DNA from 2 places in the Flexibacterium corallicola genome. Region 1 is predicted to be linked to the other one. Evidence: predicted binding sites of a transcription regulator. Region 1 holds the regulator's gene; the other holds the start of a gene.
The links. The regulator PhoB, encoded in region 1, activates phosphate uptake and scavenging genes when phosphate is short. The targets are predictions, from matches to a motif close to TGTCATNNANCTGTCAT.

Region 2: the regulator PhoB is predicted to act here: its motif matches at 4,278-4,294, upstream of phnX (phosphonoacetaldehyde hydrolase).

What each region holds. Positions count from the first base shown of each region.
Region 1 covers NZ_JARRCW010000001.1:3,330,114-3,335,803, forward strand. The annotation lists gene argF (ornithine carbamoyltransferase) at 1-534, opposite strand, end outside; gene P6574_RS14560 (aspartate aminotransferase family protein) at 545-1,732, opposite strand; gene P6574_RS14565 (GcrA family cell cycle regulator) at 2,396-2,980, shown strand; gene phoB (phosphate regulon transcriptional regulator PhoB) at 3,075-3,770, opposite strand; gene phoU (phosphate signaling complex protein PhoU) at 3,805-4,506, opposite strand; gene pstB (phosphate ABC transporter ATP-binding protein PstB) at 4,537-5,313, opposite strand; partial or broken gene pstA (phosphate ABC transporter permease PstA) at 5,389-5,690, opposite strand, start outside.
Region 2 covers NZ_JARRCW010000001.1:3,630,916-3,636,605, forward strand. The annotation lists gene P6574_RS15935 (putative 2-aminoethylphosphonate ABC transporter permease subunit) at 1-863, shown strand, start outside; gene pbfA ((R)-1-hydroxy-2-aminoethylphosphonate ammonia-lyase) at 888-2,261, shown strand; one part of gene P6574_RS15945 (IS630 family transposase) at 2,628-3,111, shown strand; one part of gene P6574_RS15945 (IS630 family transposase) at 3,111-3,691, shown strand; gene P6574_RS15950 (hypothetical protein) at 3,686-4,162, opposite strand; gene phnX (phosphonoacetaldehyde hydrolase) at 4,342-5,190, shown strand; gene P6574_RS15960 (Na/Pi cotransporter family protein) at 5,685-5,690, shown strand, end outside.

The sequences.
Region 1 (5,690 bases):
CTTTGCGCTCGCTTGCATCCACGAGTAGAGTACGTTGTTGCTATCCCCAACCCATGCAATCCGCTTGCCTTGAATAGGCCCGCGATGTTCTTCAAACGTCATGATATCCGCCATAATCTGGCAGGGATGGGACTCTTTTGTCAGACCGTTTATGACAGGTATATCAGAATACTGTGCCAGTTCGCGAACAGCTTCATGATCCAACATACGGATCATGATCATATCAACGAAACGGCTGAGAACACGGGCGGTATCAGGAATAGATTCCCCGCGCCCCAGCTGCATTTCCTTACCAGTCAGCATAAGCGGCTCACCACCCAGCTCCCGCGCACCCACATCAAAAGAGATGCGTGTACGTGTTGAGGGCTGTTCAAAGATCATAGCCAACGTCCGCCCCGAAAGAGGGCCGGATTTACCACGTTGAGCCTCTCTCCTTTTTTTCAAAAGGGAGGCACCATCAAGAATTTTTCGCAGCTCACCTGCTGGCAACTCAGAGATATCAAGAAAATGTTTGGGCTTTGAAACAACGGACATGGATTAACTCTTATTTCTTTTGTGCAGCTTCAGTTGCTAAAGCTGCCGTCTCCAGCATCTCAACAAGCTGGGAAATTTCTTCTTCACTGATGACCATCGGAGGCATAATGCGAAGGACATTTTCTCCCGCAGGAACTGGCAGAAGACCATTGTCGCGACAGGCTTTTAAAGTTAGACCTTGGTCACCCTTGCAAACCAGCCCAAGCATTAAACCAGAACCTCGGACTTCCTTGAATACTTCTGGATGGCTATCCACCAAAGCCGCCAGTTTCTGCTTAAGCAGAAGTGACTTCTTCTGGACTTTCTCCAAAAATTCCGGTTCAAGAACAATACTTAACACGGCCTTACCAACAGTCATGGCCAGAAGGTTCCCACCATAAGTGGTGCCGTGGGTTCCAGCGCTCATGCCAGACGCCACTTCATCGGTCGCGAGAAAGGCTCCCAGAGGGAAGCCTCCGCCGATTCCCTTGGCAACAGCCATTACATCTGGTTCAATTCCTGCCCATTCATGGGCAAAGAACTTACCTGTTCGCCCTACACCACACTGAATTTCATCCAGAACCAAAAGCAAGCCATGTTCATCACAAAGGGCGCGCAGCGCTCTAAGGAAGGCCGGATCAAACGCCTTAATGCCCCCTTCACCTTGAATGGGTTCTAGCAAGATAGCCGCAGTTTGCGGACCAATTGCAGCTTTGACTGCCTCCAGATCGGCAAAAGGAACTTTGTCGAACCCTTCCAGAGCAGGGCCAAACCCCTCAAGGTATTTCTGCTGACCGCCTGCGGCAAGGCCGGCCATTGTCCGCCCGTGAAAGGCACCTTCGAAGGTAATGATCCGATATTTTTCGGGTTCCCCCTTGGCATAGAAATAGCGCCGTGTAGTCTTGATAGCGCCTTCCACAGCCTCAGTGCCCGAATTGCAGAAGAACACCTTATCGGCGAAGCTATTGTCCACCAGAAGTTGCCCAAGCTCTTCCTGCTCTTTACTGCGATAAAGGTTCGACACATGCCACAGGGTTTCCGCCTGCTTTTGTAAAGCCTCAACGAGTTTTGGATGAGAATGTCCCAAGCCGCTCACAGCAACACCAGAAGCGCAATCCATATATCGTCGACCATCATTCGCATACAGCCAGACACCTTCCCCCCGCTCGAACTCAAGCTCGGAACGTACATAGGTCTGAAAGAGCGACGAAGTCGTCATATCCTACTCCTTGGATAGGGTCTCTTCTCATTCGAAAGAAGAGCAATTTTGTTTCAGCAAGCAACTAAGAGAACGTCGTTTAAGACCCCTTAATTTCAAAAGAAGTTATATAAAGAGCTTTCACTTCTAACTGTCAATCATCTTTACGTATTGCAAAGGTTTTTTGCCAAGTTTACAGGACTAAAAAGCCCTCTTTATTTACGTTTCAAACGCTCGGCCTGATAGGGACACCAAACACAACTCAAGGTTATAAATGCCACCATACTTTATAGCTAGTATGAATACAGAGAGCTTCTAGCAAATGGGGTGACACAAACAAACATCTTAAAAAATTCTCATGTATTTATTGAGAAGTTGGCAAGCCGATATTAATTCCAGCAAAAAAAATATTTAGAATTATTTGCAGTACATACAGTTATTATGTCCATTCGACCACCACGAGATCATGGACAACTCCTTGACTTAGTTTAATTCTGGGGAAAACCGACTACAAACCAACATGATTTATTTGGCATCATTGCTACTCCAATATTCACTATAGTAGGGTCAGTGCTAAGTGGGAAACACCTTCTCGTTTCCAATGACTGGATGTAATGCAGCTAATCTACAGCGACTACACACAAAAGTTGTACTCGAGAAGACAGTAGGAAGATGGGGACTTCTATGAGCTGGACGACTGATCGTGTTGAACTCCTAACCAAGCTATGGGCTGAAGGTCTCAGCGCTAGCCAAATCGCGGCAGAACTGGGGAATGTCACTCGAAACGCAGTTATAGGAAAAGTCCACAGGCTAGGCTTATCCGGCCGTGTCAAATCAACGAACTCTAGTAAGCCACGGCGTAACACTTCTTCTTCAACATCACCTTCTCCCAGAAAAACTGCGCCTCCTGCATCTGCAAAAAGTGACAGTGCACCCGTTAAAGCTCGAAGTGCTTCTCCGTTATCTCAACAAACACACCAACCAAGTGTGTCTGGGGCAAACGCCTTAAAGATTGAGCCGGAAATTATCCCGGTGGGAGAGATTGAACCAGTTTCTTCGCCTGATAGCCTGATGCCAATGTCGGAGCGGGCGACTATACTTAGCCTGAATGAACGCACTTGTAAGTGGCCTATTGGTGATCCCGGCGGGGAAGACTTTCATTTTTGCGGGCGTCAATCAGATGGATCGACACCATATTGCGCTCACCATCGCAGGGTTGCCTATCAGCCAGTCAGCGAAAGAAGACGCGAACGTAAAGCAACTGCTTAAGTTCAAAACGACATTGTGTCGAAAACCACGTATTGAACAGCAAAAAGCCCATGCTTTTTGCTGTTATTTTTTATAACCTCTTAACTCAGGTCGATTATGCCACTGCATACTGATCGTTAAACGAATACCCAGCGCCCCGAACAGTCCGGATGGGATCTTTCTGTTTTCCGCGGTTTATCGCTTTGCGCAGGCGGCCAACATGAACATCAACAGTCCTTTCATCCACATACACATCATGCCCCCAAACACCATCCAGCAATTGTTCGCGTGAATATACTCGTCCCGGAGCCTTCATCAAAAACTCCAGAAGCCGGAACTCAGTTGGGCCAAGGTGAATTTCCTTCCCCAAACGCCTGACACGGTGGGTCTCCCGGTCCAGTTCAATATCCCCGGACTTTAACTGTGAAGATACGACCTCGGGCTTACTGCGCCGCAAAATGGCGCGAATGCGTGCCATCAGCTCAGGAACAGAGAACGGTTTGACAACATAATCATCAGCTCCGGTGGAGAGTCCTCGTACACGTTCGGTTTCTTCTCCCCGCGCTGTCAGCATGATGATTGGAATCTGTGCAGTTTCCTCTCTGGCTCTCATGCGACGACACAGCTCAATACCCGAGACACCCGGTAACATCCAGTCCAGCAACACAAGATCCGGTTGACTTTCCTGAAGCCGCAAATCCGCCTCATCCCCTTTCATGCAGACTTCCACATTGTAGCCTTCTGCCTCAAGGTTATATTGCAAGAGCAGGCTCAAAGACTCTTCATCTTCAACAACAAGAATATCAGGCATAGTTAAGATGTCTTTCCATGAACTATTAAGTCAACTAGTTCGCCAAGGCGTTCAATTCATCACTTTTGGGCCGCTCGTTCGGCAAGTGCTCCCCGGTGATCTTATAGTAAATATTCTCGGCAATGTTCGTTGCATGATCACCAATTCGTTCAATATTTTTAGCACAAAACAATAAATGCGCACATTTTGTAATGCTGCGCGGGTCCTCCATCATATAGGTAAGCAGCTCTCTGAAAATGGACGTATAAAGAGCATCAATCTCTTCATCCCGCAATTGAACCTGTCTCAAAACCTCCAGATCCCCACTCGTATATGTATCCAGAGTATCCTTCAGCTGGCAAAGCGCAAGGTCTGCCATATGCTCAACACCTTGCGCCCACTCCTTTGAGCCTAACCCCCCCTTTATAGCCAGTGTCCTCTTGGAGATATTCTTGGCCAAATCTCCGACCCTTTCAAGATCATTGGAAATTCGCATAGCCGCAACCACTTCCCTGAGATCACTTGCCATGGGCTGGCGGCGCGCAATAATGGAAACACTCAAATCTTCCAGCTCACTTTGCATTGCGTCCAACCGCTTGTCAGCCTCAATCGTACTTTCAGCCAGTTTCCGGTTGTCGGTCAAAAGCGCTTGAATAGAGTCTCTAACCAGAGTTTCTGCCATACCGCCCATTTCAAGAACCCGCGTGGCAAGATTTTTCATTTCATCATTAAAGGCCGACACAATATGGTCTGACATAGCCAATCACCTGTTATGCTTTCGTTCTTATCAGCCAATGCGGCCAGTTATATAATCTTGCGTGCGCTGGTCTTTTGGGTTCGTAAATATATCGTTGGTTAAACTTTCCTCCACCAAGCTTCCGAGGTGAAAGAATGCGGTGCGCTGGGAAACACGGGCAGCCTGCTGCATGGAGTGCGTTACGATAACAATCGTGTAGTTTTCACGAAGCTCATCAATCAACTCCTCCACCTTGGCAGTGGCAATGGGGTCCAGAGCCGAACAGGGCTCATCCATCAAGATGACTTCCGGAGAAACTGCAATGGCTCTGGCGATACACAGCCGTTGCTGCTGACCGCCGGACAGTCCCGTCCCTGGCTCATCCAAGCGGTCTTTGACTTCTTCAAAAAGCCCCGCCTTTTGGAGACTGTTTGCTACAATTTCTTCAAGATCAGACTTTGATTGAGCAAGACCATGAATACGCGGACCATATGCAACATTTTCAAAAATCGACTTTGGGAAAGGGTTGGGCTTTTGAAAAACCATACCCACCCGTGCTCTCAGCTCAACAACATCAATGCTGGGATCATAAATATCGTCGTGGTCAAGGTAGATCCCTCCTTCCACCCGGCAACTTTCAATCGTATCATTCATGCGGTTCAGGCAACGTAGGAACGTTGATTTCCCACACCCCGATGGACCAATAAGTGCGGTTACCTGATTCTTTCTGATCTCCAGATGAATAGCGTTGAGAGCCTGCTTTTGACCATAGTAGACACAAACGCCTTCACCACGCATTTTTAATGGTATTTCTCTATCGGTTTCCATAGTCACATCATTCACCACTGGACCAGTTATTTGGCTTCTGCCTGTTGTTTCAAACTTGTACATTTCACCCTCAAATCACCAGCGACGTTCAAACTTCTTGCGCAAAACAATTGCGATTGCATTCATGCAAATTAAGAACCCGAGCAGCACCATGATGGCTGCTGACGTTTTTTGCTGGAATGCAGGCTCGGGAAAGTCTGCCCACATGAAAATTTGCACTGGGAGAACCGTAGAAGGATCCAGCGGAGTACCTGGTACATCCACAATGAAGGCAACCATACCGATCATGAGAAGCGGGGCGGTTTCGCCCAACGCCTGCGCCATTCCGATGATTGTTCCCGTCAATATCCCTGGCATGGCTAGAGGCAACACATGAT
Region 2 (5,690 bases), 300 kb from region 1:
TTTCAGCCAAAGCGGTTCCCTATCAGCCTGCCAAGAATAAAAGAAGAGACACCCTTTTCTTCCTTTATTGCTGCGCCATCAGCCTGTTTCTTCTCAGCATTTTAGGCACAGCTTTGCTTGCCTCGCTCATCGCCTACTGGCCCTACAACATGAGCTTGACGCTGAACCACTACAACTTCAACGCCATTGATCCCAACGGCTGGGCGGCGTTCTATAACTCTTTAAAAATGGCAGGGCTCACCTCTGTCATCGGCACCCTTGTTATCTTCCTTGGGGCTTTCTTCGTTGAGAAGAGTGTGGGCTATCAGCGCCTTCGTGCCAGTGTGCAAATGCTGGCCATGCTGCCCATGGCGGTGCCAGGCATGGTGCTGGGTCTGGGCTATGTATTCTTCTTCTCCAATCCGGAGAACCCGCTCTCTATGATGTATGGCACCCTGACCATTCTGGTGGTCTCCACCGTGACCCACTTCTACACGGTCAGCCACCTCACCTTCTCCACGGCTCTCAAGCAGATTGACCGCGAGTTCGAACTGGTTTCTGCGTCTCTCAAAGTGCCGCTTTATAAAACCATGTGGCGGGTGCATCTGCCCATTTGCCTGCCCGCAATCTCCGAGGTTGCCATCTACCTCTTTGTGAATGCCATGACCACTGTTTCCGCAGTTGTCTTCCTCTATTCACCCGATACCAAGCTGGCCTCCATTTCCATTTTGAACATGGACGATGTGGGAGACCAAGCCCCCGCCGCCGCGATGGCCATGATGATTGTGGCCACCTCCGCCGGCGTCAAGCTCGCGCACTCCGCCCTCATGCATGTGCTGCACAAACGCACCTCCGCATGGCGGCACGGCCGCTCTCCAGCTTAATTTTTTACTAGGAATAGGTTAGCCATGACAGTTCCAAGCCAGACCGAAGGCGAAGTCAACTTCTCCCCCCGCCGTAAAGAGTGGGCCAAAGATAATATTTCCGAGAAAGACGCGAAAACCTTGAAGCGCGACAGCGAAGCTTTCTTGCACCAGTCCGTCTCAACACCCTGCCTTTCGGTCATCACCGAGGCGGAAGGCGTCTACATCAAAGACGGCAGTGGCCGCAAGTTCATGGACTTTCATGGCAACAACGTGCACCACATCGGCTATGGTCACCCGCGCCTGAAAAAAGCCATTGCCGACCAGATGGACACCCTCCCCTTCGCCCCGCGCCGCTACACCTGTGATCCGGCCATTGAACTGGCGGAGAAGCTTGGCGAAATTTCACCGGGTAACTTAAGTAAAGTGCTGTTCACCACCGGTGGGTCAGATGCCAACGAGGTGGCCCTAAAAGTTGCCCGCGCGGCAACCGGCCGTTTTAAAACGGTTTCTTTTTGGGATTCCTTCCACGGTGCAGGCTTTGGCGCATCTAGTGTTGGCGGCGAGCAGATGTTTCGAGGTGGGCCCATCGGCCCTCTTCTGCCGGGCTCTGAACATGTGGCCCCGTTCGGCTGCTACCGCTGCCCCTATGGCCACGCCTGCAAGGAGGACGGCACACCGGACTTGAAGCGCTGCGGCATGACCTGCGCCAACATGGTCAAATACGTCTTGGAAAAGGAAGGCGATGTGGCCGCTGTGATAGCCGAGCCCGCCCGCGCTGTCCCTTACCTGCCGCCCGAAGGGTTCTGGCAAGAGGTGAAAAAAGCCTGCCACGCCCACGGCACCCTTTTGATCTTTGATGAAATCCCCACCGGACTTGGTAAAACCGGCAGAATGTTCGCCTGTGATCATGATGAAACCGTGCCCGATATCCTCGTCATGGGCAAAGCTCTGGGCGGCGGCATCCTGCCCATCGCCGCAACCCTGTGCGCACCGGAGCTGGATGTGGCCGGTCACTACGCCTTTGGCCACTACACCCACGAGAAAAATCCGGTCACCACCCGCGCCGCCCTCACCACAATCCAGATCATCGAAGACGAAGGCCTCGTTGAGAACGCCGCCAAAGTGGGCGCCTTCGCCTTGGAGCGCATGAAAGAGATGAAAACCAAATACCCCAGCATCGGCGACGTCCGCGGCCGCGGCATGCTGCTCGGCATGGAAATGGTCGAAGACCGCGCCAGCAAAGCCCCCGCAAACGATCTGGCTGAAAAAATCTACTACGCCGCCTTAGACCGCGGCCTCAGCTTCAAAATCACCATGGGCAACACCATCACCCTCACCCCCCCGCTCATCACAACCTATGAGCAAATGGCGTGGGCTATGGATGTTCTGGAGCAGTGCGTGAAGGAGGGGCTTTAGCCTCCTCCTCAATACGCGCGCGCGTCATCCCGCGCTTGACGCGGGATCCAGACAACAAGCCGCGCCTCCAAACTGCACGCCCCTAGATTCCGGCTCAAGCTTCGCTTGTCCGGAATGACACCTGTGCACTGTGGTGTTTTATGACACTTCTCGCTCTCGAAGTTTGATGGCTAGGACTTGCGCAATAATAAAACAGGCAAAGACAGGCAACGGGTATATATATGGAATTGAAAGTCCCGCTAGAATAAGCGCGCTGCTTGCTAAAAGCATGATTGAGTCTAATACCAACGGCACCTGTTTTTGACTCGGGATGAGGATTCCCAAATCACTTGAATTGTGATTCAACATTGGGAAAGGAGATTCCCAATGTCAGCGATCCCATTGCGCCGAGACTATGATGCTTCTTCGTTACGAACTCTTGCTTGTCAAAGTAAGGATGTCAGGCAGAGCCGCCGCCTTCTTGCTCTTGCTGCTGTTTATGATGGGTTGTCGCGCTTGGAGGCGGCACGCATGGGCGGCATGGACCGCCAAACACTGCGAGACTGGGTGCATCGGTTTAACGCAGAAGGGCCGCACGGCCTGTACAATCGTAAGAGCCCGGGCCGTGTCCGGTGGTTAAATAAAGAGCAAATGGCTGAATTTGCAGATCTGGTTGAGGCTGGGCCTGATTTACAACAACACGGCGTAATTCGCTGGCGTCGGCGGGATCTGCAAGGTGTGATCGAGCAGAAGTTTGGGGTCAGCTATAGCGAAAGGGCTATTTCAAGCCTCCTCAGAGTTCTGGGATTTTCTCGGGTCAGCGTTCGGTCACAGCACCCGGCACAGGACGAGCAAGTTATGGAGACATATAAAAAAACTTCCATGCCCGGCTTAAAGAAATAAAAGCGCGCTTGCCCTCACAAACATCCATGGAAATCTGGTGGCAGGACGAAGCCCGCATTGGTCAAAAAAATGGGCTCACCAGAAGGTGGGCAAAAAAAGGAACGAGACCACGGGCTCCCAGCGACGGGCGCTATCAATCAACTTATGTATTCGGGGCCATCTGCCCCGCCCACGGCAAAGGGGCAGCACTTGTTTTGCCCAAAGCCAATACCAATTCCATGCAGCTTCACCTTAAAGAAATCAGCCGAACCGTCGCCAAAGGGGCGCACGCAGTGGTCCTGATGGATCAAGCGGGTTGGCATACAACGGCAAAACTGAAGTTGCCTGATAATATAACCATCTTGCTGCTCCCACCCCGTTCTCCGGAGCTCAACCCGGTTGAAAATGTTTGGCAGTACTTACGGCAAAACTGGCTCTCTAACCGAACCTTTCAAGACTACCAGGAAATTGTCGATGCCGCCTGTTCCGCTTGGAATAAGCTTATTCAACAACCCCACACAATCACATCAATCGGTAGACGAAATTGGGCGCATACAGGTCAATTATAAGTGCCGTTGGTATAAGTTCGTATAAATCAAGAATATATAAGTACGAGGGGTTTCGGGAGGTACATTAGTTGCAATTGCATACCAAATCAGAACTTGGCCCCTTATTAAAAAAATAGTCGTTGTTATTCCAAAAACACCGATAGTAGCTTTCAGCCAACCTTTTAGCCCCGTGTAACCAAAGAGCCTCCACCAAGAACATGTGCCAACGAAACTACTAAAAAGTATAGCACCCTTAGTCAGCCAAACTGGATATGGCAAGGGTTTACCCAAGCCCCATTCAACACTGCAGACAGCCTCCGCTAATAAAAAAAATAGCCATTTAATGTTATTTATTTTCATTTCATTCCAGTATTCGTAAAGGCTCAAGCACTGCCTCTCTTGCCGCTCTATATACATTAACGAAAAGTTAATAGAACCCACTTCACAAAGCACTCCCACGTCATCCCGCGTTTGACGCGGGATCCAGATCATAAGCAGTTCTGCTCTGCACTCTAGACACTGGCTCAAGCTTCACTCATACGCACATCATATAACTAATATCTATCAAAACAATCAGAAATAACGATTTGCCTTATATCTTGCGGTTTGTCATAAAAGTTTCAGAGACTTAGCGGATCCTCCGTTCACCGAAAATCCATTGGGAGTAAAGCATGAGTGCCCTTGCAGATTTTGTCTACAAGCGTTCGTATCAAGGAAAAATCAAGGCCGCAATTCTGGACTGGAGCGGCACAACTGCCGACGCCTATGTTATTGCGCCAACTGTTGTTTTTGTCGAAATCTTCAAAAAGCACGGCGTTGAAATCTCCATGCTTGAAGCTCGAGGTCCTATGGGTCTTCGCAAGGATAAGCACATCCAGACCCTTCTGGAAGACCCAAGCATTCGCGAGCGCTGGAAAGCTGTAAAGGGCGTGTACCCAACGGATCAGGACGTTCAGATCCTGTTTGAGGAAGCCGTTCCCGTGCAGCTGGAAGTGCTGCCAAAATACACTGGCCTGCTGCCCGGCGTTCCAGAAGTTGCCAAGAAAATTCAGGAGAGCGGCGTTAAAATCGGCGTCACCACCGGCTTCACCAAATCCATGGTGGATGTGCTGCTTAAGGACGTTCTGGCTGCTGGCTTCCATCCAGATTCCACTGTTGCGGGCGATGAAGTGACCAACGGGTCCCGTCCAAAGCCACACATGCTTTATAAAAATCTGGACATGCTGGACATCACCTCCATTCAATCCGTGGTCAAGGTGGATGACACCACAACCGGCATTGATGAAGCTTTGAACGCTGGTTGCTGGGCCGTGGGCGTTGCCCGCTATTCCAACTACATGAACATCAACAGTTATGAAGAAGCCGCAGCGCTTCCACAGGAAGAGATCGACCTGCGCGTTGAAGCCACCCGCAACATTCTTCGCAAGGCTGGTGCCCATTATGTGATCGACAGCATTGTGGATCTGCCGGAGGTGATCGAAGACATCAACCGCCGTCTTGCCCTTGGCGAAAAGCCGTAGGGGCATAAAGCCAATAATTTGAAAAGGTGTGTTGGTTTACACCGCACCTTTTCAAGGCTCTAAGTCACCCCGCGCTCCCCTTCACCGGAACACCAACGAAAATTATCCATAAAGTTTTTTTAAGTGTTCCTACAATTGACCATTTAGCCAGCTAAGTGGTAGCCATAGTAAGATATAGCAGGCCCTTTATTCAAGGTCGTAACGTGCATATTGAACTTGAAAGCAAATTACAAATACTTGAAATTGTAAGCAGCTTCCTTTGTTCATTTAGCATCTTCATAAAATATACTCATATTTTTGATTGAAGATGCGCTTAAAAACAACGAATTAGATCATAAATCACCCAAATAACTCGGAGAGTTATGTTCTAAGAAAACACAAAACAGGGTTATCCTGGCAACTTCAATGGAGATGCACCGAGAACTCTGATTGTTTTAGCGCACTGCCCTGCCTGATAAATGGCCTCCCTACTAGAATGTATTGGAGCCATTACAATGAAT